Regions from separate parts of the Shewanella sp. LZH-2 genome, predicted to be linked through region 2. Evidence: riboswitches for the same ligand, from Rfam matches in the RefSeq annotation. Region 2 holds a riboswitch; the other holds the start of a gene.
What was found. Region 2 has a riboswitch for thiamine pyrophosphate ahead of thiC (phosphomethylpyrimidine synthase ThiC). Riboswitches for the same ligand answer to the same signal wherever they lie in the genome.
Positions count from the first base shown of each region.

Region 1: another riboswitch for thiamine pyrophosphate. It lies ahead of JM642_RS08635 (TonB-dependent receptor); the one in region 2 lies ahead of thiC (phosphomethylpyrimidine synthase ThiC).

Region 1 covers NZ_CP069350.1:1,911,775-1,927,667, reverse strand. Annotated here, with positions in the region: gene astB (N-succinylarginine dihydrolase) at 1-603, shown strand, start outside; gene JM642_RS08670 (GNAT family N-acetyltransferase) at 687-1,184, opposite strand; gene JM642_RS08665 (NAD(P)H nitroreductase) at 1,219-1,767, opposite strand; gene JM642_RS08660 (DoxX family protein) at 1,897-2,490, opposite strand; gene JM642_RS08655 (DUF6279 family lipoprotein) at 2,542-3,414, opposite strand; gene JM642_RS08650 (phosphotransferase) at 3,593-4,732, opposite strand; gene pnuC (nicotinamide riboside transporter PnuC) at 4,807-5,472, opposite strand; gene JM642_RS08640 (hypothetical protein) at 5,589-5,849, opposite strand; gene JM642_RS08635 (TonB-dependent receptor) at 5,952-8,153, opposite strand; TPP riboswitch at 8,207-8,316, opposite strand; gene JM642_RS08630 (Crp/Fnr family transcriptional regulator) at 8,540-9,220, shown strand; gene tsgA (MFS transporter TsgA) at 9,297-10,451, opposite strand; gene deoD (purine-nucleoside phosphorylase) at 10,502-11,206, opposite strand; gene JM642_RS08615 (YcfL family protein) at 11,476-11,868, opposite strand; gene JM642_RS08610 (PaaI family thioesterase) at 11,982-12,446, opposite strand; gene JM642_RS08605 (PaaI family thioesterase) at 12,433-12,960, opposite strand; gene hinT (purine nucleoside phosphoramidase) at 12,957-13,313, opposite strand; gene JM642_RS08595 (PDZ domain-containing protein) at 13,459-15,225, shown strand; gene JM642_RS08590 (LuxR C-terminal-related transcriptional regulator) at 15,397-15,893, opposite strand, start outside.
Region 2 covers NZ_CP069350.1:2,365,227-2,381,119, forward strand. Annotated here, with positions in the region: gene cmoA (carboxy-S-adenosyl-L-methionine synthase CmoA) at 1-344, shown strand, start outside; gene cmoB (tRNA 5-methoxyuridine(34)/uridine 5-oxyacetic acid(34) synthase CmoB) at 341-1,333, shown strand; gene JM642_RS10555 (M3 family metallopeptidase) at 1,402-3,261, shown strand; gene JM642_RS10560 (LysR family transcriptional regulator) at 3,476-4,378, shown strand; gene JM642_RS10565 (putative metalloprotease CJM1_0395 family protein) at 4,550-6,718, opposite strand; gene JM642_RS10570 (hypothetical protein) at 6,721-6,984, opposite strand; gene thiH (2-iminoacetate synthase ThiH) at 7,096-8,211, opposite strand; gene JM642_RS10580 (thiazole synthase) at 8,208-8,972, opposite strand; gene thiS (sulfur carrier protein ThiS) at 8,974-9,177, opposite strand; gene JM642_RS10590 (HesA/MoeB/ThiF family protein) at 9,174-10,112, opposite strand; gene thiE (thiamine phosphate synthase) at 10,109-11,806, opposite strand; gene thiC (phosphomethylpyrimidine synthase ThiC) at 11,809-13,971, opposite strand; TPP riboswitch at 14,131-14,229, opposite strand; gene JM642_RS10605 (hypothetical protein) at 14,405-15,646, opposite strand.

The DNA of each region.
Region 1 (15,893 bases), 450 kb from region 2:
GATCAAGGCGTATTTCACAATGATGTGATTGCCGTGGGTAACCAAAATGTGCTTTTTTACCACGAGCAAGCATTTTTAAATACACAGGCAAAATTGGATGAAATAAAACGCAAACTCAATACCGAGTTATATTTTATCGAAGTTCCAACCGCCAAAGTGGCGATTAACGATGCGGTGAAAAGTTATCTATTTAATACCCAAATCATCACTCTCCCCTCAGGAGAGATGGCGATCATTGCCCCAACCGACTGCCAAGAAAACCCCGCTGTTTATGCTTATTTAAATGAGCTACTCACCTTAAATACGCCAATCAAACAAGTGCGGTATTTCGATGTGAAACAAAGCATGCAAAATGGCGGCGGCCCAGCCTGCTTACGTTTACGGGTTGCCATGAATGAGCGCGAAGTTGCCGCAGTAAATCAGCACACTTTACTTAACGATGCTTTATTTGCACGTTTAAACGCTTGGGTAGATAAGCACTATCGCGACCGTTTATCAACTCAGGATTTAGCCGATCCGCAATTAGTTATCGAATCACGCACCGCACTAGATGAGCTCACTCAAATCATGAAACTCGGGAGCGTATATCCATTCCAGCGATAGTGTTTCAGTAAAAAGTAACGTTAGTTAATCGCATAATGAGGCCCCCAATGTTGGGGCCTCATTTTTTGAGTGCTTCGAATTTATCAGGAAAATAATTCAACTGGGGGGTCATTAGGCGTTAGCTGCAACTCGGTTTCAAACGACATGCCCAATTTTTTCAACAGCGACTTAGAGGCCTGATTATGTGGGCTGACAATCGCGACAATCCGTTCAATCCCTAAGGTTTTACCGAATTCCAGTGATGCCCTAGCGGCTTCAAACGCATAGCCTTTGCCCCAATATTGAGGCAAAAAAGCATAACCTAAATCCACATCCTTCAGCGTGGGTCTTTTAATTAACCCGCAGATCCCAATCGGAAAACCATTTTCGGCCAGTACCACTGCAAATAACCCAAAACCATGCTCGCGATAGCTGATAGCAGGCCCATTAGCGATATAATCCTTGGCGTCCTGCAAGCTACGCACTCCTTTATCGCCAATATTGTCGATAAATCCTTGGGTGTTGAGTAGCACCAAAATAAATGACGCATCATCGGGCGTTAACTGCCGCAGCAGTAATCTTGGGGTTTGGGCAACTTGCATACTAAGGACTCCCATTCAGAGGGGATAAACTAGGTTATAGGTAACGGACGTACTGGCTGCCATCCTTTTGCGGTTTTTTCGGTGCGGCTACCGCTGGGGTGCCAACATATAAAAAGCCGACGATTTGATCCTCTGGCGCTAAACCTAACGCTGCATTCACATTGGCATCGAAGGCAAAATCTCCCGTGCGCCACACTGCGCCTAATCCTAAGGCGAATGCCGCTTGCTGCATTGCCATCGTAGCGCAGCCCGCTGCAATTTGCTGCTCGAGCACTGGCACTTTAGGATGTTGTTGGGTTTTCGCTACAACCGTAATCACCATGGGCGCACGCATCGGCATCCCTTTGGCTTTGTTGATAAAATCTTCATCTGCGCCGCTGGCTTTGGCGGCATTAACATAGATATCCGCTAAGGTGTCTAAACCCTTCCCCGTGGCAATAATAAATTCCCACGGCGCTAACGCGCCATGATCCGGCACTCGAATCGCCGCATCTAAAATGATTTTAAGCTCATGCTCATTGGGTGCTGGCGCGGTTAATCTTGGAGTAGATTGGCGGGTGAGTAAAAGTTCGATAGCGTCCAAGTGATTATCCCTGTTCTTATAAATGGGTGCGTATAAATTGGCTCAAGCATAGCAAATTGCGGCTAAAGAGGTACAAAAAATCCCACGTAAAAGTGGGATTGAAAGCGTTTACAGGCAACGTCGCTCGGCTTACTTTACGCCATAACGCTTAGCGATAACGTAATCAAGACTGGTATAACGCCCACCACCTAGGCTTAAGAGTGCCAGCAACATAATGAAATAGGTCACCGCAAACTCAATTCCATTATTCAATACAACCAAGTTACCTGAACTGGTTAACCAATCGTAATTGCCGTATTGCTGCAACAGGGATTTGGCCTTATCCAGCTTGTCACCCGCTTCGAGCACCCGCTCATTTGCCAGCCATGAACTGCCATCGGCAATTGCCAACCAACCATTAGGCCAATGCACGGTAAAAGCGGCCACCAGCATAGTGATCATCAGCGGGATAGAAATCAGTCGCGTGGCTAATCCGAGTAATAACAAAATCGCCCCAAAAAACTCAGTGCCCGCCGCCAGCGCGGCCATTAATGTCGGCATTGGTAGACCCAGCCCCCAGTCGGGATTCGCAAACCAAGCGACGGTGTCTTCAAAATGTGCGAGTTTGTTATACCCAGCCTGCATCAGTACAGGTGCAAGATAGAGCCTAAGGGCCAAGGGTGCGAGTCCATCAAACAGACGGCTAGCATTGAGTGATTTTTGATAAAATGAAACGAGGGACATGGGCTATATCTTCAACAAAATGACGTTGTTCAATAGACCTTGTCACCAGGATTAATCTTTCATAGTCTTAACAGCCTTTTCGATTCCCTCTTGATTTAATTCGCGAAGATCTTGAATAAGCTTGTTCAGCTTCTTATAAAAATGTTTCGACTGCTTAGGTGTCAAACTAGCATTAATGGCCAGCAATAACGCCCCAAAGGCCTCGGTGTTTTGCCTTAAAATAGCGCGGTGTTTTTCTGATTTAAGCTCGTCTGGCTGTGTCATCAGCAACGTCAAACGCTCGGTCAGCAGCGGAATATCGCTGCGCTGCCCAAGGGCAACCTCAAATTGGCGCAGCCATTCATGGCGGTAGTCGAGCCACATATCTAGGGTGGATAGCCGCTGTTGATTATATTGATGGATAAGGGCTTTTTGATCATCCGTTACGCTCCCCAGCCAGTCATCGAATTGCTCGATAAGATTCTCATCGGCCTCTTGTTGTAACTGCTCTGGAGTTTTACCGGCAAATTCCTTAATCAATTCCTGCTCGTCTTTTCGAGACTGGGTAAGAATTTGCTTTACCTGAGAATCCGTTAATGATGCGATGATCGGCAACATGTCAGGTAGCGCAAACTCAAATAACCTAAACCAATGCCGCTTGGCGAGTGTGACATGCTCAGCCCAAAGCGCAGGGGTTAAGGTATTGGTTTGAATGAGATGTTCAACTTCGGTTAACTGCGCCACATAGTGAGCAAGCTCTTCAGATTGATGCCAACGCACAAACTTTTCGATAAGCCGATCCATACTCTTTTGCTGAGTTTTATCTAAAGTGACATAGTCATCTAATTCCCAACCGATAGCCCAATCCAAAAAATGGTAACTAAACTTAGTCGAACACGCGGATACCCCAAACACCAATACCAACAGCAACAAGGTTTTTTTCATCAATTTGCGTCCTTTCTCTCTTTGTCATCCTACGACACTCAAGTTAACAAAAAGTTGCACCAATAACATAGCAGTAAACATCACGCAGTGTTTGACCTTAACTGTTTTGCTTAAGTGGTTTTACAGAGGATTATGGGTGCAAGCATCTTTGACTAAGTGTGGTAGCGTAAAGATGTGTTTAAGCGTCTTGGCTTACCAGCGGCCAAAAGCTATCAAACCAAGCAAGATACGCCTGCTGACGCTCTACATCGGTTTGCGCCGCCATCAGTAGCGCCCAGTAAAGCGCAAACACCCAATACATTTCAATTGCAGCTGGAATCGCCGTTATTGCTGTGGATGTGAGGCCTGGATGTTTTGCAAGATATTGCTGCACTAAAATATGCCGCTGTGCTGGCGTTAATCTGTGGGTCGCCAGCACAGCGGCCAGCTCACATAAAGGATGAGAGGCAGTCGCGTATTCAAAGTCGATACAATACAGCCGGTTATCCTTTAGCAGCAGATTATGCGGATTTAAGTCTCGATGGCAAAATTGCGCCGCCACCAAACAATCGGCTAACGTGTTTGTCCAACGATGAATTTGCGGTTGTAAGCCCAACAATGAGTCCAACCGCGTCTGCCAAGCGCTACCTTTATCGGTTTCAGCAAAGGCTAATAACTGCTGATGATATTGCTGCCACTGCTCTGTCACGCTGATGTGATAAGGCCCAGCGGATTGCAAGCGTAGCTGTTGCAATAATTGCTGCAATAGAGAATGTGCATAATTTGGGCACTGGAATTCAAGTAATGTCAGCGGTGTGAACTCTGCGGCGAAAGACTGAGGCGTGGGAGTCTCGTATAATGCGCACTCAAGATTTTCAGCATGCGCTTGCAGCCACCTTTGCACCCACAGTTCTCCATGGATGAATTCGGCCGCACTACACTGATATTCCAAGTCGCTCCAGTTAACCACGTGATAAAAATCAGCCCCGTCGCCGAGCATTTCCGGCGTCCGAGAAACGTTAACTCGACAGGCAATCTCCTGTGATTCGATAAATGCACTTACATAGTAACGATGATCGCAACTTGCCCATATCAGCTCAGGCGCAAGCTTTGCCTTAGCTAGATTACGCCAATAAAACAACTCCTGCTCTCGAGAACAAAACCGGTCGGCGGCATCGGCATTAAGACGTAACACGTATTGTGCCGCAGGTGTTTGAATATGATAGTTATGATTACTTAATCCACCCGCCAACTCATGGATATGCGTGATATGGCTTAGCCCTGCCTGGCGTAATATCGGAACCAACCTTGCAAACACCTCAGCAGATAACGGCTGCATTAACGGCTTACCACTGATGTTGCAGTTAAGATCTTAGGTGTTGGCAGTTGGTCCATATCAGTATTTGTCATCACTTAACCAAGTAACTTAGCGGCACGTTCGCCATTAAGATTGAGACGACTCTCGGCCAGTGCGGTGCGCCATAGGAAATAGCCCACAACAGCTAACCCCACATAAAGCACAAATAATAATGAGGTCAGCATAAGGCCTTTACTCAAGTAGAGGTAAATCGACACCAGATCGATAACGACCCAATACAGCCAGTTCTCCAACACTTTTTTGGCGACTAAATAGGTGGTCATCACCGCAAAACAGCTGGTCGCAGCATCGAGATAAGGAAAAGAAGCTTGAGTAAAGGTCGCCATCCCATGACCAATGCCAAGGGAGACTAGCGTCGTTGCAGCAATCAACTTTAAATGTGTTTTCAGCGGCCAAGTGGTCACCTTAACACCTTGATGTTTATCACCACCTTGAGTCCAGAGCCAATATCCATAAAGTGCCATGCCCATATAATAGATATTGAGCATCGACTCCATCAGCAATGCTACTTTCCAAAACAACACAGTGTAAATGGCCGTGCTGGTAAATGCCGCCGCCCAGCACCATACGCTTGCCTTCATTGCCAGTAGCAAATACGCCATGGCTAATACCACAGCAAGTGCTTCCCACGCGGTCATCACATGGACTTCCCCAAGGGCGGCATTAACACTATTGACTAGCGTTAACCATAAATCTGTCATTGCCTTACTCTCACGATAAATCGCATTCTAAAAACCTGTAGGCTTGAGCCGTAACTGAGTGAGCGAGCCTTAAATTAACCACTGATATCGCGCAGTGGCCAAGCTCATTAAAGGCGTTACTCGCTGTGGGCTAAATTTAGCTCGCCACCAATAAACTTACACACAAACACAGCTTTGCCCCACTTCTCATGGGCGGCTTGCATTTCGGTGGCCAGCATCGCCATCACATCTTGATAGTCGCCGCACACTTGGGTCGCCATCGCATTGGTCACGCGCTCAATCGTTGGATAACTGTCCAAACGATGAATAAACCATTTAATTGGATCGAGGTAGTTTTCATTAAAAGGATACATGCTAATTTCGGCGGTCAGTTTCATCTTCAATCCTTATTTCAAATACTTATCATAAAAATAGCCGCACCGTGAAACGGTATAGCATGAAGCCTCAAGTCTCTCTCCACAGCGCGGCTAGCTTGGGTACTACATAAACTTAACGTTCAGTGTTACCCCAATTTGGCGTGGGTCGCCGTAGCGGATATATTGTTTTTCCGCCCAGCCATTATCAGGCTCATTACCAAAATAGAAGCCACGAACGCCATATTCTTCATCAAATAGGTTGCGGCCCCATAAATATGCTGACCACGCACTTGCCTCATAACCTAAACGCGCATTCACAACAGTATATGGCTCGGAGCGCGAATCGTTACTGTCTGAGTAGTAAAACTCGCTCTTACCACTCATATTCAAGTTGGCAAACCAACCCGAGTTCGCACGATAGGTACCGCCTAGGCTATAGGTTAAGTGCGGTGAATGGGCCAGATCGCGCCCCGTTAAATCCACATCAGTACCGTATTTATCTTGATATTGGTAATTACCGTAAGCAGTCTGTAACCAACCAAGGCTTGAGTAAAACTGGAGATTATCCGTGGCATACCAAGTTGCATCCAGCTCGGCACCGTAGTTGTTTGAGCTACCCGCATTTTCAGTGTAGAGAATAAAACGTTGTGGCTTATTAGGATCTTGCTGGGAAGCAGCCACTTGCTGATCCTGTCTATCCATATAGAACAGTGCCAGATTAGTATCGATAAGCCCTTCAAACCAATGGGATTTTAAACCTATTTCGTAGTTGTATAAGGTTTCGGTATCAAACTCTTTTTTATCATTGAGTTCGACTGGCAAAGTCATGTTGAAACCGCCCGCCTTGTAACCTCGCGCCACACGGGCGTAGACATTGTGGGACTCATTGAGCACTTTACTCAGCGCAATATGGCCGCCCCACATGGTTTCGCTCGGGTCAAAATTATCATTGTTAGTGTCGGAGTAATGACTATTACGACGCTCCACACGCAGCCCCATAGACAAGGCATAGTCAGCACCTAAATCCGTATCCAGCTGACCAAATACGGCGTAATTGGTTGCTTCATATTCAGAATCTAACACCTCATCAGGCCAAGTATTATATTCAGAATACAGTTGGTTATCTTCTTTAAGGTTCATCGCATAAACCCCAAGTAACCAGTCGGTTGAGCCGGCAAAAATACGGCCTTGGTCAGTCGAGCTCAAACGAAACTCTTGGGATAAGGTTTTACGCTGACCGGTTTTGTCCCAAAAGTAATCATACTGACAAGGCGATACATTACCGCCCTCTTCACATTGTTTAGATGCCCAATACTCAGAATTGGCCCAATCGCCATCGTAACTATAGTGGTGATCGGTATTGGCAAATGAAGTCAGCGAGGTCAACTCAAACTGCTCTGCCCCCGAATATGTCGCTTTAAAACCTGCGCCGGTGGTGCGCTGGCTATCGACACCCGGTTGATCAGATAGGGTGTTTGTCGGATCGTTGGTTAAACTCCAGACATCATAACCGTTATCAAAATCGGCATGCAGCAGGGTTAAATCGAGTTGCAGATCATCGGTGGCATACCAGCGCAATTTAGCGCGACCAGTAAATTCATCGCGGCCATTAGTATCTTCTTTATTTAAATAGATATTGTCGCGATAACCGTTTTGCTGATGTTGCTGCAGTGCCACACGATACAGCAATTTGCCGGAATCGCTTAAGGGACCTGAGCTAAAACCACTGAAGGTTTGTAGATCGTCATTACCTAAAGAAACCTCGGCGCCATGTTCAAACACATCGGTTGGGTCGTTACTCTTAAGGTAAATTAAGCCCGCTAACGCATTGGCGCCATAACGGGTTCCCTGCGGGCCGCGTAACACTTCAACCTGCTGCAGATCGTACATGCTCGACACCATGCCGATACCGGATAAATCAATATCATCAACAATATAACCAACGGATGAGTTAGGCGCGCCTTGATATTGCTCCTGCTCACCCACGCCACGGATCTGAAAATACTTGGGGCGAGAACTACCACCTGACCAGTTAAAGTTGGCGATGGAGTTCATCACATCTTCAAAGTGCTGGGCGCTTTCATCTTGAATTTGCTGGGCATCGATAACGGTAATGCTTGAAGGCATTTTTTCTAAACTGGCACTGCGAAAATCCGCCGTAACCACCATGATTTCCATATTATTATTGGGATCAGGTTTGTCGATAGCATCGGTTTGCGCCCATGCCGACGCACTTAACGCCGCAGAGACGGCCAGCGCTAATGGTGCACGAGTTAACGATATCGTGAAGATTGAAGATTGGTTGTTAGACTTTTTGTTAGACATAGGACCTCAAATACATGTTTGAGATCCGGCAACGAATAAGCGATTCAGAAGTGTGCTGTTGATTGGCCCATTCCTACGCCGGTATTAGCCGGATCAGGTTCTAAGGGTTCGTCTGATGACATCTCAGTCTGCCGAATGTTGGCAAACACCCCTTGGCGGCGCTTAGTATACATGACGAAAATAATAAAGTAGACACACTTGTGCCGGCGATATCCTTAAATATCACTAAAACCTTGTCTTTCTACACAATGTTAAAAATCTTATGCCAAACGCCCGCAATCCCAATGCCTAAAATCGCCAGTCAACTCCTTTGGCCCATTTGACCGTTTATCACGATAATGTTATAGAAGGCCGCCATTTTACATAGGATGAGAGGATCATACTCAATGCAGCTAAAACCGTTAGCCAAAGGACGTTATAGCCAGCGATGGGAGCAAGACTATCCCCTTATTGAAGCGGTGATACTCAGCTGTATCAGCGAAGTTAAAATGCTTAAAAAAGGCGCCCATCTAATGACACAAGGTGAAGCCATGACGTCACTGGTGTTGGTAAAACAAGGGCGCGTGTCGCTTGGCCATACCGCCAGAAATGGTCGATGTTTTCAATTGGGGACTATCGATTGTGATTCGCAACTCTTTGGTGAAATGGAGTTTTTTACTCAATATCACTGCCAATTGGATATTATTGCCAATGAAGCCTTAGAAATCATGGTCATTAGCGCCGAAAAACTACAATATTCCCTCGGCCAGCACCCACAGCTAGCGTTATTTTTTGCCAGCGCCATTGCCATTGACTACCAAGACACCGTCGATATTTTTACCCGGCGCCTGCTGTATCCCATCAGCTATAACGTGGCATATGATATTTACCACGAATATTTAAATGATTTACCCGTTGATGGCTTTAGTAAGCGTTATTTAGAAGCGGAGCGATTTGGTACAACCGATCGAGTTTACCGACGGGCACTACAGTTGCTTGAAGAACGTGGCCTGATTGAACGCAATAAAGAAGGCATAAGGATTAAAGATCTCAATGCCCTTAAACAATTCGTTGAAGCTGCGATATAACCAAATTAAAAAAGCCCGCTCTCGAGGTTATTCATTCGCAAGAGTGGGCCAAATCAATTAACGTCGCAAATGGACTTTAGGCCGCAGCAGGTTTCATTCGACCTGAAACAATCAGCATGATAAATATCGCAACATAAAGTAGCGGAATAACATACATCACCGTTTGCAATCCAATAATACGTTCAAAGAATGAGCTAATGGCGGGACTAAACATCGCCCCCGTGCTGCCGCTGATCAGAATATAAGACACATTTTTACTGCTCGCCTTTTTAACAAAAGACACACCATAAGCAATAAATGCGTTGTAAAGAGCTGCGCACACAAAGCCATAACCATAGGTTAAATAACCGATCCAATTAAGCTTATCAGTTGTCACAATCATAAAGGTGATGACCATAGCCAGGCCGATAATTGCGACTAGAAAATGGTGGATTTTTACCCGAGTCACAATCAGCGTCGAAATTAACGCACCAATCAGTGCAGCTGACCAATATTGAGTAATAATATTGCCCGCGTCTTCAAATGGAATATCAAATTTTTGCTTAACAAATAAAGGGGCCCAGGTTAAAAACGTATACAGCGCCAACATGCCTAAAAATAACCCAATGCCACCGCTAATAATGCCGAAATTCCATTCAGATTGTTGCTTATCTTCCGTATTCGATGATTGCTCACATAGTGAAAAATTAGTGAACAAAGTAATAATCACGGTTCCTAACGCGACTAAACCTACGGCTAAGTAACTGTAACTCCATGACAATGAACTTGTGAGTGCGTAAGTTGTAATTAAAGGGAAAATAACCCCCGCAATATTAAATGTGGCATCTTGCACGACGAGCATGGTGCTTTGTAATTTCTCTTGCCACACTGATACCACTATCGTACCCGCAATACATAGCCCCACACCGCCACAAAAACCAATCAAGGTCATGGCTATCATCACCACTTGTAGCGAAGTGGTAAGATGTAACGCGACAGCACACAATGCCACTAGGCTGTAACTAATTAAGGTAATTCGCTTGATACCCAATTTTTCAATAAAGAAAAAAGCGGCAATAGTCCCTGCCAGTGCGCCACCATTAAGCAAGGAGAATATTGAAGCAACGTCATTCACGTTTGCTGCAAATTTATCCGCTATGGGTTCAATCAGCATCCCAAATTGAGTGGCAAAGCCCGCCATTATAAAATTAGCGAGAAAACTAATTGCGGTTAAGGTGATTTTATTATTCATGTTGTCATTCCATCAGTGAAATGCTAAGAGTACAAAGGATAGCGTTAACCCTAATTAAGCGCGGTTTCTAAGGCGAGCTCGATCATATTATTAAAGGATAATTGACGCTCTTGCGCCGTGGTTTCTTCACCAGTTAAACAGTGGTCCGACACGGTCAGAATGGCTAAGGATTCAATTCCCTGTTGATGTGCCAAGCCATAAAGTCCTGCCACTTCCATATCAATACCTAACACCCCGAAACGCTCAAGCGCCGGGATCATATCTTCGTCAGGATCATAGTAAAGATCGCCACTAAATACGTTGCCAACTTTCACGCTAATGCCTTTTTCATTGGCTTTGGTATAGGCTTTGTGCAGTAAGGAAAAGGTGGCTGAGGTCGCCATTTGGTAGCCACTGCTGCGTTTAGCATTCGTTGGGGAATCCGTGCCAGCGGCTTGAGCTAAAATCACATCGCGCATTTCGACATGCTGTTGGGTCGCCCCTAAACTGCCGATACGAATAATACGTTTAACGCCGAAAAAATTAATCAACTCATGGCCATAGAGCACCATAGATGAAATACCCATACCATGGCCCATCACCGAAATGCGTTGCCCTTGGTAATAACCTGTGTAACCCAACATATTGCGAACGTTAGTCACTTCTACGGCATCGGTAAGATAGGTTTCTGCAATATATTTAGCCCGCAGCGGATCGCCGGGCATAATAACAGTTTCTGCAAAATCAGTAGGTTGCGCATTAATATGAGCCGTCATAGATCTATCCTCATGTGGTAATATGCAGATAGTAGTGCTCAACCGCGAAATATTTTTAGGACTAAAGTCCGGATCTTCTGTTGCAATCCCCCTTTTTTGTTAAAAGTGGATGATTTATCGCAACGTTTACACTTAGCATCATAAAACTTAATAACAAAATCTCATTTAACACATTGTATTTGATACAAATAAAAAGACTTACACCCAAAAGAGTAAGTCTTTTTAAATATAGAGAATCCGGCACAGACTTTACTAAAACAAACACCAATCTAGTTTGAATGGGTCTCGCGCACATAAACATCGAATTTCGCCACTTGGGCATTTGGTGCCACAGCCGACACTTGTAGCTGTTGTTTGCCGTGTAATTTCACCGATTTCCAACTGGTGGCTTCATCTTCAATGGTAAAACCGCTGGCATCATACCAAGTGAACTTATATTGCACTCGCATATCGCTTGAGGACTTGCTGACGATCAGCGCCGAACCTTGGATAAGATCGCCAACACGGCGCGCCTCAACCCCTTCGACACTGATATCACGGGCAAAACTCTTACTATCGACACGGGTTTCTCCCAGTGAGTTCACCGAAATGCCCGCCGTATTAGTGCAGGCGCCGAGTGTCAGTGCTGCTGCCAAGATTAATCCACTGTAAATTGCTTTCATTTTGTTTTCCCTCACTCACAAAAACCTAGGTGCCGAACAACGGATGGGCAATGACACTACGCGACGTCAGCTGAACTTATGCTTAACGTGCTCATCATGCCCCGCGCTCGCGATTAATCGATCAAAAAGTGCGCTCTTGCGGTAGCGATCAACTGCTTACGATTGGTTTGCCAACAATTGATATTCACGTTGGCGACCCGTCGCCCCTGACGGGTGATACGGCATTCGGCAAAACTGTCTTTATGCAGGCCTGCTCGCAGGTAATCAATCGAGAAATCGACCACTTTTGGCACTTTTGCCGTTTGCATAAACACCATTAATTGCACTATGGCTGACATTTCCATAAAACCAGCAATTACCCCACCATGAATCGCGGGCAGAATGGGATTACCGATATTGTCGTCCTTAGCGGGGAGTTTGAAAATCAGCTCATCGCCAAAGCGCTCGACCTTCATGCCAATAAACTTAGCATAAGGCACATGTTCGAGCAGATGACCAAAGTCGTTCAACTCGGTAGCGCGTTTTACAATTCCCTGCACATCGAGGGTTTTCGGCTCGGCCGGCTTATTTGAGTTCATCTGTCTCTCCTAAAGACGGCACGGCTTCTCCCATCAAGGCTTGCCTAAAGGCATCGCCCACCATTTCAGGGCTGATACGCATAAAGGAGCCCACCGCATGGGCGATAGGATCATCAATGCTGTCCTGATAGGCGATGGCGCGGGTAAAGGCGATATTGGATGACAATTTATAGCACTCGGCAAAGCCATAAACCGATTTATGGGGCTGCGCGGGCTTCATATAATCGACGCGTAAGTCGAGGGTGGGCGAAATCTCTAAGGATTGATATTTTTGAAAAATCGCACTCACCACCGCGCTGCCACAGGCGGTGTCCATCAGGGTGGTGATCACCCCGCCGTGGATAACGCCAGTATCGGGATAACCAATTAACTCAGTGCTGTAGGGCAACTCAATCAGTACATGGTGCTCACTGGCTTCGAGCACGGTTAACCCTAAGCGACGGCACTGGGCGAGCTGATCGACAAATCGCTGCGCCATTTGAGTCAGCGGAAAAAACTCAGGATTTACCTTCATTGACCTTGGCTCAACATAGGTCCCAGTGGCTCTCCGCCGACGAGATGAATGTGGATATGGTACACTTCCTGTCCACCATGTTTATTGCAGTTCATGATCAAACGATAACCGTCTTTGGCAATCCCCGCCTCTGCTGCCAGTTTGGCTGCCACAGTCATCATCCGGCCGAGTGCTGGTTCATCCGAGGCTTTCATATCATTTGCGGTTGGGATCAAATGATTCGGCACAATCAGAATATGGGTTGGCGCCTTTGGCGAGATGTCTCTAAAAGCGGTCACCAGCTCGTCTTGATACAGAATGTCGGCGGGAATTTCGCGGCGGATAATTTTGCTGAAAATGGTTTCTTCGGCCATGGGGAGTCCTCCTTGGGTTAATTGGGATAGTATACTAGCAATTCAACGCTTTGTGTCTCCAGATATTTTGCGTTTCATTTGCCTGTTGTGCGCATTTTTGGCAGCATGACGCCCATTAAAATGCAGCGGTTTTACAGGATAAATTATGATCCACTATCACATCATTCCCGTCGATCCCAAGGCGCACTTGTTCGCCGTTACTATGACGGTACAAAAGCCCCACCCTAAGCAAGTTTTTAGCCTGCCCGCGTGGCTTCCCGGCAGTTATATGGTGCGGGATTTTGCCAAGAATATTATCGATCTTAAAGCCACAGGCGATAATGGTGAGGCGCTCCACCTCACTCAACTGGATAAACAAACCTGGTCGGTCGAACATCAGTCCACCCAACTGACCTTAACCTATCAAGTTTATGCTTGGGACCTGTCGGTACGCACTGCGCATCTGGATATGACCCACGGCTTCTTTAACGGTAGCAGTGTATTTTTAGCCGCCCACGGCTTTGAGGCAGGCTTACACACAGTGACTATGGCTGCGCCGACCGAGCAGAGCCTAAATGAATGGCGCCTTGCCACCAGCATGACACGCCAAAGCGGTGATGAATTTGCCTTTGGTGAGTTTTGCGCGCAAAGCTATGACGAACTTATCGATCATCCAGTTGAGATGGGGCTATTCACCCACGCCAGTTTTGAAGCCTGCGGCGTAAGACACGATATCGTACTAAACGGTCGCCACCGCGCCCATATGCCGAGACTCTGCCAAGATTTAAAGGCAATTTGCGAGTATCAAATCAAGCTGTTTGGCACGCCAGCGCCCTTTGAACGTTATCTGTTTATGACGACAGTACTCGACAATGGCTTTGGTGGTTTGGAACATAGGGCATCGACAGCACTCATGTGCTCACGCAAAGATTTACCGCTGTCGATGGATGCGCCGATAAATAACGACTACCGCACTTATTTATCGCTCTGCAGCCATGAATATTTCCACAGCTGGAACGTCAAGCGCATCAAGCCAGAATGCTTCTTACCCTATCAACTCGAGGCGGAAACCTATACGCCGCAGCTGTGGGCCTATGAGGGCATCACCTCCTATTATGATGATTTCCTTACCTATCGCGCAGGCTTAGTCGATGAGCAAAGCTACTTAGATATGCTGAGCGAAACCTTTACCCGGGTATACCGCAGTCAAGGCCGCTTTAAACAAAGCATTAAGGACTCGAGCTTTAACGCTTGGACTAAGTTCTATAAGCAGGATGAGAACGCCCAAAACGCCATTATCAGTTATTACACTAAGGGCGCCCTGTTTGCGCTGTATCTGGATTTAACCCTAAGAAGCGAGACTCAAGGAAAATACAACCTCGACGATCTAATGACCATTCTGTGGCAGGAATATGCCCTGCAAAATCGCGGCACCACGGATGAATGCCATCAAAGGATTATTGAACGCTTACTGGGGCGTGATTGCCAAGATCTCTTCGCCTATTTAGACAATACCGACGATATCCCACTGGCACCGCTACTTGCCGAGTTTGGGGTTGAGTTGACCTTACGCGCGAGCAATGGTGCGCAGGATGTCGGCGGTGGCACGGCCAAAGGGTATGGGATTGCCTTTGGCGCTAAAACGCAAGCTGCGCCAATGGGCCTTAAAGTAATCACTGTTGCCCAAGGCAGCCCTGCGCACCTTGCGGGCTTAAGTGCCGGAGATATCTTAATTGCGGCGGATAATCTACAGGTGACAGGTCAATTTGAAGCGCAGCTTCAGCAATACCCACTCGGACAACGCTTAAGCCTGCATTGGTTTAGACGCGATGAATTGATGACGGGAGAACTGATTATTGCAGAGGCGCCTAAGGATACGGTTGCCTTAAGTATCACAGATAAAGACAAACTGCAGGCTTGGTTAGGTCGTTGATCTTTAATCTATTAGCCTTTAATGCACTAATTTTTAATGCATTAGTTTTTAATGCAATAGTCCTTAACCCATAAAGCACAAAAGGGGCAATCGTATCGACGATTGCCCCTTTTTATTTGATTCTTAAGTTGTTCAATTGAATATTGGTTTCGCGGCCCCATCAACAACGCGTTACACCACCACATCGTGTAAGTAGGTTTGCGCCCATGCAATGGCTTGCCCACGGCTTGACACACCAATCTTACGGAACACACGGTACAAGTGAGTCTTAATGGTGCTCTCACTCACAAATAATTGATTCGCGATATCGAGGTTAGTGCTACCAGACAGCAGGGCTTGTAACACTTCGCGCTCACGGATGGTTAATGGCTCAGTGTCTTCGAACAATCCAAAGTCATCATTTACCCCATTCACCAATTGGATGGGGATCACTCTGTGTCCACGCAGGATGTTAGACAGGCCAAGGCTGATTTCTGTCAGTCCTGCATCCAGATAAAACACCCCTGCCGTAGTCGAGGCTTGCATTAAAAAACGGGCATCAACCTGTTTAGGGAATTGAATGTAGACGACTCGCACACTCGGGTGTTCACGGGCAAGCAAGCGTTGAAATTGATAGGCTTTCTGAAGATCAACAGTGGAAAGGTCAATCACCACCATAGAGGCTTGGT
Region 2 (15,893 bases):
TGGTGCTCAACTTTACGCTACAATTTTTACCTCCCGAGGACAGAGAGTCACTTATTGCCAAGATTTATCAAGGCTTAAATCCAGGAGGGATCTTAGTACTCTCGGAAAAAATCCGCTTTGATGATGCGCCAATTCAAAGTGTACTTGAAGAACTGCATCTCGACTTTAAACGAGCCAATGGCTATAGCGAGCTCGAAATCAGTCAAAAACGTAGTGCGCTGGAAAATGTCATGAAACCAGATACCTTAAGTACGCATCAACAGCGCTTAACTCGCCAAGGGTTTAGTCACTTTAGTACATGGTTCCAATGTTTTAACTTTGCTTCTATGGTGGCCATCAAGTGATTAATTTTAGCTCCTTTTATCAACAAATCGCCGACTCAAATTTACAACATTGGCTTGAAACCTTGCCAGCAATCCTCGGTAAATGGCAAAGAGAACACAAACACGGCAACCTCCCGAAATGGGAAAAAGTGCTTAATAAACTGCACTATCCAAGCCCAGATAAAGTCGATTTTGTTGATAGTGTCACGATAGGCACGGGTGAGCAGCTCACGCCAGGCGAAAAGGAAAAACTCGAGAATTTACTGCGGCTCTTTATGCCTTGGCGTAAAGGTCCATTCCATATTCACGGCATTCATATCGACACCGAATGGCGCAGCGATTGGAAATGGGATCGGGTTAAACCGCATATTTCGCCCCTGCAAAACCGTACAGTACTCGATGTAGGTTGCGGTAGCGGCTATCACATGTGGCGTATGTTAGGGGCAGGCGCTAAGCGCGTGGTAGGCATCGACCCTTCCCCGCTGTTTTTATGCCAATTTGAAGCGGTTAAACGCTTGAGTGGTGAGAATCACCCTGTGCACCTGTTGCCACTTGGTATTGAAGAACTTCCGCCATTGGATGCCTTCGATACAGTATTCTCCATGGGCGTCTTGTATCACAGACGCTCACCCATTGATCACTTGTTGCAATTACGCGATCAGTTACGTATGGGGGGAGAATTAGTATTAGAGACGTTAGTGATTGATGGTGATGAAAACGCCGTACTCGTCCCGCAAGATAGGTATGGCAAAATGAATAACGTTTGGTTTATTCCATCCGTTGCGGCACTGATGCTCTGGCTTAAAAAATGTGATTTCACCGACATACGTTGTGTCGATACCGATGTCACCGCCCTTGCCGAACAGCGCCGAACCGATTGGATGCCAAATGAATCACTGGTTGAATATCTTGACCCTAACGATATCACTAAGACTATCGAGGGTTACCCTGCGCCAAAACGCGCAACGATTATTGCAGTGAAAAATCAGCCGAATCAAGATTTGAATTAAGGCATGATACACTTAGGCATGTTAAAGCCATGTCATCCCATACCATGAGGGTCACTGCCCCGTTGCCTATGCCAAAAACATTGTTTACGGCTAGCCTGTTTGGCTGGTGTTTATTATCCTCTATTGGTGCAGCCTCTGCTGCACCAAGCCCTGTACCTCTGCTAGTGGAACAGTGTTTACGTCATCCTAATATTGACTTGACTAGCGCCTTTAGCCGCTATGCCAATACACATAATTTGCCCACTTTAATGCTCTCAGATAAAGCCTTGGTATTAGAGCAACACACCATAGGGCTTAATAACATTAATGATAGACTCAACTACTACCGAGGTTTATCTCTCTCGGGCGAAGAACGCCAAGGACTACTGCAATGTCAGTTGCGCCTTGCCGATATCCTAAACGACCTGCTGAGCCAAGCTGCATTCAACCAACTTGTTGATGAGCTCACTGATGCGGCTGATAAACATAGCAATGATGAGCATCTCACCCAAGATCAACTCTTATTCGGTGAACAATTAGTCGCATTACTACGTCAGCATCAATCCCCCCTTGATAAGGCCAAACTGCACACAGCACAAGCCACTATTCGACAAGGATTAGGCAGTCAACAATTTCATTTAGCGGTTCAAGCAACCCAATGCCAACTGCCAACTGAGGTTACTACTGCCAACACAGAAAATGTCGCCGTTGATGCAGCCGACAACGCCACAGAAACATCAAATACAACGTTTTCCGGCACGATTGTCGGTTATCTCTTAAAACAACCCGATCGCCACTGTCGGCAAATTCTGTGGCAGGCCTATCAAGGTCGTGCCCGCGAGCATAACCAACTCGCATTGCATCGTATTGCAGAATTGCGTCAACAAATGGCAAATGACGCAAACTTTATCGATTTTGCCAGTTACAGCTTGGCTGAACAGCAACTCAATTCTCCTGCATTAGTAAAACAGTTTCTCGACAGCCAAACTGAATCAATTGGAGTCGCACCTTGGGATGTCGGCCGTAAATTATCGCAGCTAAGTAGTGCCAAACAGATTTCCTTACACACTGGCGAAGTGCTCGATAATGCTTTTGCTATTCTCGGTGAGTATGGATTGAGTTTTGAAGTGATAGATGGGCATATTGCATCAACCGCGGCTCAACGGCAGCAACAAATCATCCGGGTTTACCACCAACATCGTTTGCTTGGTGAAGTGTATCTTGACGTAAATAGTCGGCATGCCAGTGCCAGTCAACATACCCTCAGACAAAGTGTAATTGGCCAACAGTTTGGTCAACAGGCACTCGAGCTTAATCCCACACTCAACAGTGACAAAGATATTGAACGTTTTTGCAATGCGTTAGCCCAAGCTGTTGTAGCACTTGCACGGGGAAGCCATTTTTATCTAAACAATACCTTAGGCCCGAGTCTCGATTCAAATCAGTTACCAAGCCTTTGGCTAGCCAATGTATTACACGAAACACTCTTTCCAAAATATGATATTCAACATATAGCGCCAAGGGAGATACTCGCCAAGGCCTATACCAAACAACTTAATGTGTTTCGCGCTAAAGTGGCGCTTAATTTTTATCAGTCTTTAAAACAGCAAAGCTATCCCGATCTACAAGCAGAGTTCAGTAAGAGTTTTGGCGCAAATTGGGAACAACCAATTGACTATGCATATAGTTTCAATGCAATCGCTAATGAAGGCCCACGCTATTATCAATCCCTGTGGCAAACGCAATTAGCTAAATTTGTCTATTTATCCACACAAGACTGCCAAGATAAACTTGGGCTTTTTAATCTGTTGGTAGTCAATGAGGCTGCACTCACCTTAAGTGAGCAACTACACGCTACTATTGGCGATCCCGTTGATGCGGCATCGCTTATCCAGAGGATTATCGTTGTCTTAGGATCGCACGCTAACGCAAGCAATTGTGCTTTTTAGCGGCTTAACACAATGGGAACGGTGATTTGCACACACCAGCAAACAATATCCACGCGTAATCTTACCGTCAGTAATAATCATACCGCTGCACATCGCCGCGATTATCGTCTCCCTATTAAATCACCGATACTATTGAATAAACGATCATGACTCGCCACTATAGGGCTAAACCTATCGTTTTTTTAGAAAACTGTCGTTAGACATTAGGATCTCCATGACTCGCGCTAAATCCACCCTTGAGCAATGGCGTATTTTACAGGCCGTCGTCGATTATGGCGGCTATGCGCAGGCGGCAGAAAAACTCAACAAGAGCCAATCGTCTCTCAACCATGCTGTCGCCAAGTTGCAACATCAATTGGGAATTGAGTTACTCGAAGTCCGTGGGCGTAAAGCCTATCTGACGCCACAGGGCGAAGTGTTACTGCGACGTTCACGCCATGTCACTCAATCTGTGAATGAATTAGAACAACTTGCTAGCAACCTAGAGCAAGGTTGGGAGCCAACGCTGACCATTGCCCGTGAAATTGTCTATCCGATGGAAAGCCTTGTATGTGCGCTAAGTGACTTTCTGCCCCATAGCCGTGGTACTCGCATTATTATGCTTGATTCAGTGATCACTGGGACGCAGGAGCTGATCCTGCAGAATAAAGTCGATATAGCCATTTGTGCAGGCATCCCACCCAAAGGCTATTTATCCGAGCCTCTATGTGAACAAGAGCTGCATCTGGTTTGCCACCCGAGCCATCCCTTAGCCGACATTGGCACTTTAGATGACGACAAACTGTTGGCACAGCATCTGCAATTAGTGATCAAAGACACGGGCGTGCAATCTAACATTGATATCGGCTGGCTCAAAGCCGAGCAGCGCTGGACAGTATCTAACTTCCATGAGGCGAAAGTTATTTTAAACCAGGGAATTGGTTTTTGTTGGATCCCATCCTTCCTTATCCAAGAAGAATTAGCCGCGGGTAAACTGGTGCGTTTACACCTGCAAGGCAGCCAGAAACGACGGATAATGCTTAGCCTTGTGATACCCAACCGCGATCACCAAGGCCCCGCCTCGAAACTGCTGGCCTCTTATATCCTAAAGCACCATGGTGTGAGCACTACCGATTGATAACGCTAAGGTTGTTTCCTCTAGCACGGCAAAATGAGTGCTTGGCAAATCGAGAATCACTGTTATTTGATTTATGGCTACTGAACTTGCAAACAGAGCACGCTTAAGCGATAGGCCTTAATGGGCAAACGCTACTCGGTTAATATTTGCGAGAATATCGAGAATTAGAGGCTAGACATTCACATCTAAGAAACGCGGACGATGCAGTGCTAAAGTTTGAGGGTTGAACAGGCCGCGAGTGTCTTGGCGGTTTGATGACTCAAGTGTTAATCCATTGGAAATAAGACTATTCTCCCCATAAACAGTCGAGCTAGACACCAATGCAGAATCGTCTATTGGTTCAGCTATCTCCCCACGATGTGCATCAACACTCGACTCATTGTGCACTAGTGTTGAGTTTTGATTACTGGCTAGCGCTGCTACGGCTACCGCATCATAGAAACGAACCGCATTGCTGCCCCTTTGGTTAAGATTCAATGCACTCTTGTTGAATAAGCGAGCGGATGATTCGAGTCGCTGTGAGGAAATCTGCGGATTTTCAGCTTGGCTAGATTGCACAGAACCAACGGCCAAGGTTGCTGTTGGAGGTTCAATTGTATCGCTATTTTCAACCTCTATGACATTTACGGCATCAGAGGTATCACTCGATGCAACCTGCGCCGCAATGGCTTGCTTAATCTTATCAATCACTTCGGTAACAGGAGCCGATGGCTCGTCTTGGGGGACCGTGATATTACCATCGGCATCAACCTTACCCGTGACTTGAATTTGACGTTCTTTGAGCGGTGGCAAGTTTTCAAGTTGCGCCTCGGCGCCTATTAAGGTTTCCGTTGTGGACTGGTCAACAATCTGCTGTTGACGTTCCTCAGCAAGTTTAGCCTTGGCCTCATTCATTTTCTGCAGTGCTTGCGCCGCCACGCGAATATCGGCAGAAGATGGGTCAACTGGCGCCATAGCGGCCGCATAGACTTGCTTCATCTTATTGATGGTCGCCAGAGGATCGCCTGGTACTATCGACACATCGATTTGTACTTCACCGTCGGTGGCATAGCGTTTGCCATCAGTACCTTTTTCATACTTGAAACTGGGGCTTTGGGCATATTGACCACCCACGCTGGCATGAGCGTGCTCGTGAGCTTTGACTTCTGTGTCCCTTGCTTTTAATTCGTCAATTTGGGCTTTTTGTTGCTCTATCGCCTTTTCTTGTGTCTGTTTGACTTGCTCTTTCGCTAAGTCTTGCTGGCGAGTTTGTTCGCCCTGTGTCTGCTGAGCTTGTTGGCTATTATCGGCTTTAGCAAAGGCTTCGGCTAATGCTTGTTGTTTTTGCTCCTGCTCTTGTATAGCCTTTTCCCTTGCTTGCTTAGCTTGCTCATCACGAACTTGTTCAGCTTGATTTTGCTGAATGTGAGAAAGTTCGCCTGCTACCGATTCACTCCCAACTGGTTCCTTGGTCGCTGCATGTTGGCCAAAGATATGACTAAACTGCTCACTCAAACTGTTTGCCTGAGGCGAGGTTCTATCACCAACGTTGGTCACCACCGAATCGCGGGTCCCCGAAGAAGTACCCACAACATCAGCCCCTGCAAACTCAGTAGCAAAAGGACTCATTGCAGTACTAGTGGCCTTTTGTTGTCCCAATGGTGCGATACTCGTTGTGATGGGATCTGAAGTCGGGAATATATTGGCGAAATCCGAATTTGACGAAGTAATACTACCGATATCGCTTTCAGTTGAGTAAGCGGTTGTGCTTGGCGCCAAAGACACCATAGGATTAACGGCACCATTCAAGGTTGAAAGCCCCATATCCGGAGCACTCAACACTGACACGGCTGTCTGAGAGGCAGCAATTTGCCCACCTCTCATGCCACCTATGGAACGAGGTCCTGTGAGTAAACTAAAACTTTTATTAGTTGAAGACTGTGAAGTCGAATCTATCAGTTTTGGAGCGGAGGGGTTTGAATATAGCTGAGCAGAAGCGTTTACACCTAAATCTACAATAGCTTTCTGTATCGCAACATTATTCGCGCTAGAAGAAAGGCTCGCATAACTCGATTTAGCGCCTGCCAATAACTCAGGCTGAGTCCCAGTGAAAGGCAAAGTTTGGTTGGACGCAGCAGTAAAGCTACTTAAAGACGGTTCAAGTGCCCCACTCACTTCGGATTTTGGTGCATGCAGGCTAGCCGTTGAAGCGCTATGTTTAGCAACCGTCTGACTATTGTCACCTTGATAAACCAGTCCACTTTGAGGTCTTGCTCCTTTTAGCGGCTCAATCGGCTTATCAGCACTCAAAAACGAATTGGATGGCGCGCCAACCTGGGATGACAGCGCCATGACCGACATAGTTACACCTTGATGTTAATAATCGAACCTATAGTTTCAGATTCTCTCTCGAGTACCTCAGTCGATGCTTCGCCTTGTCGCAATGATGAGTTGGCAGCAACTAATGCTGAAGTTTTATCGGTTTCATCTACCGCCTTGGCGGTTTCTGTGGGTGCAGCGCTTTGCGAAGGACTCGGTTTAGCCACATCAATCGTAGCCTGTGTTAATCCTGATTGAGCCGTTTGCAAGCCTTGCAGACCGGAAGCATAAGCAGATTGGATTTGCATAAAGGGATTCCTGCATCTGGTGAACACTAGGTTAATTATTGACCAAACCTACCTTGATGTACAGATTTATCCCTCTTATGGACAGCTTTTTTGCTCATTTTCAGCTCCTTTTTAACAGGCTATCCAAGCCGATTCCCAATCCTTAAAGACGGGGTTAAATCCCTTGAGCCGCATTTGACTGATGACCTGCTCAACAGTTCGCTCATCGCTGATCTCAAACTGATCGAGCTGACTATCAGGTGCTTGGTAACCTCCGGGCTGAGTTGAACTGCCCGCACTCATTTGCGTTATCCCAAGAGGCAGTAAATTGTCCCGAAGCGATGGTGCCTCGCGGGTCGATAAACTGATATCAAGTTGTTGATTAAACAGTCTAAAGGCACAGATCATTTGCACCAGTCCCAGATCGGTTAAATGCACTTTTGGTGTTATGCCACCAGTACAAGGCCGCAAACGTGGTAGAGAAATACTAAAACGAGTACGCCAGTAATGTCGTTCTAAATAGTCCAAATGATGACCCATCAACAAGGCATCGAGCCGCCAGTCATCTAATCCTAGTAACACACCTAGGCCTATCTTATCGATACCCGCACGGGCAACACGATCGGGCGTGGCAAGCCGATAGGCGAAGTCCTGTTTTTTCCCTCGGGTGTGATGTTTAGCATAAGTCGCGGCTTGGTAGGTTTCTTGATACACCATCACAGCATCGAGTCCTCGCTCAACGAGCTGGCGATAATCAATCTCCTCAAGCGGCTGCACCTCCATAGCCACATAACTAAACAGCTGTTTTACCAACGGTAAAACCCGCTGAAAGTAATCCATTCCAACTTTAGTTTCATGCTCTCCCGATACTAGCAAGATAGAATCAAAGCCGCGGGATTTTATAATCGCCATTTCGGCAGCAAGTTCCTGCTCATTGAGCACTTTGCGCTTGAGCTTATTGCTCATGCTAAAACCACAGTAATCGCATTCGTTAGCGCAAAGATTGGACAAGTACAGTGGTAAGTACAATCCGATATTGGCCCCAAAGCGTTGCCGAGTGAGCGCTGCCGAGCGCTGTGCCATCTCTTCGATATAGGGCTCGGCCGCAGGAGACAGCAAAGCGAGCAGACTCTGTAAGTTGCCTTCTGGTTGAACTAGGGCACGTTCAACATCAGCAGCAGTGCATGAATACAACGCCAGCAATAACTTATCCCGTTCAATGCGGGCAAAATGGTCGACAAAACTCATTGCTGTAGGAATCCGGTTAGTGGGCTGGTATGCACCGCCTGAGTTTGCACCCGGCCAAGCCCCGCTTCAAAGGCGCGTCGACCGCAATCTACCGCATCCTTAAAGCACAACGCCATTTCAATCGGAGATGCGCTGCTGGCAATGGCGGTATTAACCAGCACGGCATCGGCACCTAACTCCATCGCGTGCGCTGCATGGGATGGCGCGCCAATTCCCGCATCAATCACCACCGGCACCCTTGCTTGCTCGATAATCATCTTGATGAAAGGCTCCGTCACCAACCCCTGATTGGTGCCAATTGGGCTTGCCAGTGGCATCACAGCGGCGCAGCCGACATCCTCTAAACGTCGGCACAGCACGGGATCGGCATGCACATAGGGCATCACAATAAAGCCACGTTCACAGAGGATTTTGGCTGCGGCTAATGTCTCGACCGCATCGGGCATCAGGTATTTGGGATCGGGATGAATTTCAAGTTTAACCCATTGTGTTCCCAGTATTTCCTGCGCTAATTCCGCGGCGAATATCGCTTCCTTAGCATTACGCGCGCCCGCGGTATTAGGCAAGAGTCGCACGCCCGCTTGCCTAAGTGGCGAGAGCAAATCATCGGCCCCAGTTTTTAAATCAATTCTTTTCATTGCAACGGTCACCAACTGCGACTGAGACGCCTTAATTGACTCCAGCATCAGCTGACTTGAGCTGAATTTTCCCGTGCCCGTAAATAATCGTGACTCAAATTCCACACCTGCAATCGTTAACATCTTAACCTCCCGCGACCACGGCAAATACATCAATCTTATCCTCATGGTGGCATAGGATAGATGACCATCGGTGTTTTGGCACAACGGCCTCATTAAGCACTAAGGCAACCGAGTGTTGGCAAATATTTTGTGCTTCTAACAAGGCTTGTAAACTGAGCGGTTGTTGAAGTGTTTGGGGCACATTATTGAGATGAATTAAAATCATAACAAACCTCGATTAGGGACAGATTTGAATGAAGCAGCTGTGGTTGATTGCATTAATGCACTCGGCTTTAACCCGCACACCTTGCACTCGGGATCACGGGTTAATGCGGCCGAATGCCATTGGAGTAACTTGGCATCGAAACGCCAAAATCGGCCAAGTAGCGCTCTCGTGGAGGTGACTGGGTGACTTGTCTCTTCGAAAGACTGATTACCCGTTTGTTTTGTTGTAGAAGTTGGCGGCGTGGCTAAGAGCAACAATTGCATCGCTAGCAGCGCCTGCATCGATGCCATCACGCCGACACTGGGGCCGAGCACTCCTTGACTGCTACAGTTTTGTGGCGCGCGAGAATTCGAGGGGAAGATACAGTGATAACAGCCGCCTGCGGGAAATCGCCGCTGATCAACCGCAAACAATTGGCCGTTAAAGGCAGCAATCGAGGCGCTCACCAAAGGCAAGGCATGCTCAATACACAACCGATTGATACAATGGCGCGCAGTAAGGTTATCAGTACAATCAAGCACTAACCTCGTCTCTTCACCATGGGTTAACAGACCAGAAAATACAGTGTTCGCAGACTCGAGAGTCAAATGCTCGGCAAAGGCATCAATCTCACAACCGTGCGCCAACACGGCCAATTTCTGTTTAGCAATGAGGGCTTTGTGATGACCAATATCGTTGTCACTAAAGAGTAACTGCCTTGGCAGATTGGATAATTCCACCCTATCGCCATCGACAAGCGTTAAGCGCCCGACTCCGGCACAAGCCAAATATTGCGCCGCCAATTGCCCGAGGCCGCCTAAGCCGACGATAAGCACATGAGCCTGTTTAAGCTGCAACTGGCCAGCCTCGCCGACCTCGGGTAAAAATATTTGCCGCGAATAACGAATAAAGTCTTTATCGGCAAGGGATTGCGCCTGCTCTTGTGTCATGCTCATAAGCTTGACTCCCAAGCTCGCGTCAATTCGGCAAAGGCCATTATTGGATCGCTTGATTCGGTAATCGCCCGCACCACGGCAATATTGCTCACCCCAGTCGCTTTGACTTGGGCAAAATTCGAAGGCCCGATGCCGCCAATTGCCACTAAGGGATAATGCGCTTTTAACAGTTCAACATAATGCGCTAACTTGAATAACCCTTGTGGCATCGATGGCATTTGCTTGGTCGTCGTCGGGAAAATATGCCCAAGGGCGATGTAAGATGGCGCATGTTGATGGGCACGCAGCAACTCGAAATAACCGTGGCTAGAGATGCCAAGCGCCAATCCCGCGCCATGAATGGCGTTTAGATCCGTCACCGCTAGATCTTCTTGTCCAAGATGGACCCCAAATGCGCCATGCTTTATCGCTAATTGCCAATGGTCATTGATAAAAAGCTGCGCATCATAATGCTTACCTAAGGCAATCGCGGTTTGGATTTGTGCCTCAAGTTCGTCCGACGTCAACGCATTAGACTTTAGCGCATTAGGCTTTATCCTGAGCTGTACCGTCTTCACGCCCGCCGCCAATAACTGTTCTAGTAACTGTAGGTTATCGACAACTGGATAAATCCCTAAGTCAGGATCAAGGCGCTTAAACGCGCCGCATTGCAAATCACTGGATTCACTCAAGCTGTTTTGAGAATAAGCAGTGACGTGAGGATACGTCGTTAAATTATGCGGCCAAGCGGTACGCGCGAGTGGCCCAGGGCCTTGACCAATCCCCTGTGCTTGAGTTAAACCTTGATTGACATAGGCTTTTGCTACCACAACCGCATCCTGCAATACAAAGCCAGAGGCTAACACCGTGGCGATGGCTGAAGACAGAGTACAACCACTGCCGTGGTTATGGCGCGTGTTTATCCGCGCACTACTGAGCCAAAAACCGCCATTTGCGTCGAGCGGTGAGCAGCCAGTAACCTGATGACAAATCAACAAATCTTCCGCAAAATGCTGATTCTCTGTAGCAATGCGATGACTTGTGATATCGCTTTTTTGATCGCTTAAGACATCACTGGTGTTAATGCCAGCACTTGCCTGAACCGCAAAATCAATATCGCCGCCCTTGGCTAATACGCTGCACGCTAATTGTTCAGAGAGTTGAATTGTCGCAGCGGCGAATTCAGCTTTTGTGTGTATTGCTGACGCTTGTTTGTCTTTGGCGACAATAAGCCTTGCCAACTCCTGCACATTCGGCGTTATCAGGCTAATCAAGCCCTTAAAGGGAGTAAAATCTAGCGGCCGACTCGCCGCGCTCTTATCGCCGAGTTCGTCTCCACAGCTTGCAACCATCACAGGGTCGAGAATAACGGGGGCGAGTGGAAATTGGGTTTTAAAACCAGCCAACCAATCGGCAACTAAGTGCACTTGCTGCTGATTTGCGAGTAAGCCAATTTTGATCGCCTGAGGCGGTAAATCAGCTAACAGGGTCGAGAGCTGTGTGAGTAACATTGCCTCACTCACAGGCTCAACTAACGCCACCGTCACCGAACTTTGGGCCGTTAGCGTGGTGATCACGCTGCACCCATGGCCGCCCAAATCCTTGATGGTGGCTAAGTCGGCTTGGATCCCCGCGCCGCCACCGCTGTCTGAACCCGCAATGGTCCAGACGATAGGTTTAGGTGCCACCTGGCTAATATCTTTAGTAAGGGTCATTATCAAACCTCCGCAACCTGTGCTGTTGGTTTGAGCTCACTCCCATCCTGATACTTGCCCGATTCATTGGCAGTTTTAGCTGTATTAGCCTCGCCCATCGGTAGATACAACTTGGCGCCCGAGGCAGCAAACTCAGCCGATTTTTGCGCCATGGCCGCCGCTAATTCATCTTGAATTTTGACTCTGATCTGCTGGATTGCTTCTGTGTTTGATTGCCCTTGTTGAGCAGGGTTTATCGATGCAAGCGCTTCAGCGCTCTCAACATTTTGGCTTGACGAAGCCACTGACAACGTACCCGCCGCTAAGCTTGCCGCATAGTCGCGCACATCTTGGGTGATCTTCATTGAGCAGAACTTAGGGCCGCACATAGAGCAAAAATGCGCTACCTTGGCCGACTCTTGTGGCAGGGATTCATCGTGATAGGCACGCGCGGTCTCAGGGTCAAGTCCGAGGTTATATTGATCTTCCCAGCGGAATTCGAAACGCGCCTTAGATAACGCATTGTCGCGGATCTGCGCGCCCGGGTGGCCTTTGGCAATATCGGCGGCATGGGCGGCAATCTTGTAGGCAATCAGCCCTTGTTTGACATCCTGCTTATTGGGTAAACCTAAGTGCTCCTTCGGCGTCACATAGCAGAGCATGGCGCAGCCATACCATGCGATCATCGCAGCCCCAATTCCGGAGGTGAAATGATCGTAACCCGGCGCAATATCAGTAATTTGCGGCCCTAGGGTATAAAACGGCGCCTCGGCGCAGTGGATTAGCTGCTTATCCATATTCTCTTTGATAAGTTGCATCGGGATATGCCCGGGCCCTTCGATAATGGTCTGCACATCGTATTTCCAGGCGATTTTGACCAACTCGCCTAAGGTCTCAAGCTCGGCAAACTGCGCCTCATCATTGGCATCGGCAATCGAGCCTGGACGCATACCATCGCCTAATGACAGCGACACATCGTAGGCCACGCACAGCTCGCAAATCTCACGAAAATGGGTATAGAGGAAGTTTTCTTGATGGTGACTCAAGCACCATTTGGCCATGATTGAGCCGCCGCGGGATACAATCCCAGTTACCCGTTTGGCGGTCATCGGCACATAGCGCAATAACACGCCAGCATGGATGGTAAAGTAATCGACGCCCTGCTCCGCTTGTTCAATCAAAGTGTCGCGAAACACTTCCCAGGTAAGGTGCTCAGCAACGCCATTCACTTTTTCCAGTGCTTGATAAATCGGCACTGTGCCAATCGGCACTGGCGAGTTACGGATAATCCATTCACGGGTTTCATGGATATACCGGCCAGTGGACAAGTCCATCACAGTGTCCGCGCCCCAACGGGTTGACCAAACAAGCTTTTCCACTTCCTCCTCGATGGAAGACGTAACCGCCGAGTTACCGATATTGGCGTTCACTTTGACTAAAAAGTTACGGCCAATAATCATAGGCTCAGCTTCTGGATGATTGATATTTAACGGAATAATGGCGCGTCCACGGGCAATTTCGTCGCGGACAAACTCAGGGGTAATTGGTTTACCTATTACGGCACCAAAGGATTCACCATGGCCGCGGCGGTTTAAGATTTCATCTTGCACCTGGGCGAGCGCCATATTTTCCCGAATCGCCACATATTCCATTTCAGGGGTAATAATCCCTTGGCGAGCATAGTGTAATTGGCTCACGCGTTTACCCGGTAAAGCACGGCGAGGACGAACAATCGCACTTGAGTCAGCTTCGAAGCGCAGATGATCTAAGCCATCATCCTTTAGGCGTTGCTGGGTAAAATCTGAGGTCGCACAATCAAGCACTTCAGTATCTTGGCGCTCAATAATCCACGGTAATCTGAGTTTGGCTAGTCCTTGACGCACGTTAATTTGCGCAGCCGGATCGGAATAAGGACCGGCACAGTCATACACCGGAATGGGAGGATTTTTCTCGACTATCGGTGCGGCCGTAGTGCCGCCAATCCGCGTATCAGTTTGCAGAATTTGCAGCATCCCTACACGGATATCCTCACGGCTTCCCTGCAAATACAACTTTTGCGAATTAGGGTGTTGTAATGGTTTAAGGGTATCGATAAAGGCTTGGGCCTCGGCGCGCGCCGCACGGCGGCTCCTTTGCCCATGAGTGTTCACGGCAAGTGATTCTGAGGACGATTCTAAACTGGACATAAGCAATCTCACTTTAACAAATAAAAATGGGGTTGCTTGTCTGGAGACTTGAGTGTTGAGAGCTGAGCCTTGTAAACCGTAAGTGGATTTACTGACTCAATAACGACTAAATCGATGGGTAAATAGACGGCAAAAGATTGCCGCTGATACGATTTAATGGAAGTTATTATGCTTGTTTCCTTCGCAGGTTTTAACCTGATCAGGTTCAACGGATCCCGAATAAACGGTCTCAGCCAAGAGGCACTCCGACAAGATGGGCAAAAGTATAGGCAGAAGCGCTGCGAACAAACAAGCGTAATTTGAGGACAAAAACTTAACTATCAATCAAAAACAAAGAATACATAAGCAACTGTATATTATAGCATTTAATTTTATAAAACTTTTAAACTCATCATTATCATTATCTTGAGTGAAAATTTATCATCGTTATTTTTTAGCCTTTTGGCCGCTTTACCATCATTTTATCGAGCTGCGCCTTAATGGCATCGTCAATTTCTTGGTTCATTTTCTTGCCACTGCAATCGAAGGGGAAACCTAAGTTCTCAGCATAGGGATTAATTGGGGTGCCCACTTTGACGACCCGATAACAGGTATTACCTTGACGAACGATACGATTCGGATCCAGCTCTAAATCTAAACTGGTGGGGCCGCTAAAATCGTCAGCATTGGGCACAATCAGTACCTCCATCTCGGGGCTCATTTCAGACAAATTCGACCGTTTGCTGTAATGATTTGCTTGCTCTAACACTAAATCATCCAAGGCTTGCTCACGCTGTCGTTCAAAATAACGCTGAGTAAACAATCCCACACTGCCCGCCGCCCCGCCGCTTTGCCCATTGGCCGCAGACTGCTCAGTACTTGCCGCTTGAGCCAAGCTTGATTGGACTTCTGCCTTTTTCGGTTTAACAGCCTCTTTTGCACTCTGCTGGGCTTGGCCCTGAGTTGAGGTGTTAGGCACAGATGTGTTTGGTACTGATGCTTTTGATTCTGTTACTTTTGATTCTTGGGCGCTGACTTCGGAAGGTTTGGCACTTTGCGCCGTAGGCTTAGGTGTCGGCTTTTCCGCGGGTTTTGGTATCACTTTCGCGGCAGGCTCAACATCTGGAGTAGATTTTACTGTATTAGGCGGTGAGGTTATCGGCTCGCTAGTGTTAATAAACTCTTCCACTGATATATCTTGAGCAGAATCCGCTGGAGCAGTTTGCGTTGGCGGCGCATAAATAAAATATGCCTTTAACGCTTTGGTTGTAGTCCGTGCGTTAGCAGATGATTCAGTAAAATGCAGCCCTAAGTGTTCCGACTGGGTTCGCCATAAAAAAATTAATAAAAACAGCAGTAAGCCATGGCCAAACATGACCCAAAGCAATAGCTTAAGATTGAAATAATGTGGCCGCTCTCGCCCGCTTAGATTTGAAGATGTTTGAAATGCGCTATCGATTGATCTTTGGTCTGCTTCACTTAAATTGAGGTGTAGATTGTTATCGCAAGACTCGGCATGAACACTTAAAGCGCTAAAAGGCTTAGTGTTCAAATCTGTAGCGCCTTGGGTTGTAGCACTTAAAAACGTTGCACAAAAAGGCAAAGCGGAAAATGGTGCGGTCTCATCGTTTGTAACGCGGCTGAGCACATCAACACTAAGATCATCTTCTGGGGCTATATTCGATCGAACAGGCAAAATCCATCCCTTAGTACTTAATGAATAAAGTACTTAACAAATCCATGACATCTTACGGAGAATTAGAGAAAGTGAGTCGAACAAAGTTCCAAAGCAGTGACATTATTCAGTTGTCAACCAGTACCATAATCTTGTACAAGGACAACAGAACTCATCAGTGTTATAGCCGATGGCAAGAACACGTAAAATAAATCAGCTTACACGTGTAAGCCAATTGTAGCTTTCCATTTTATCTACTGATAGACTC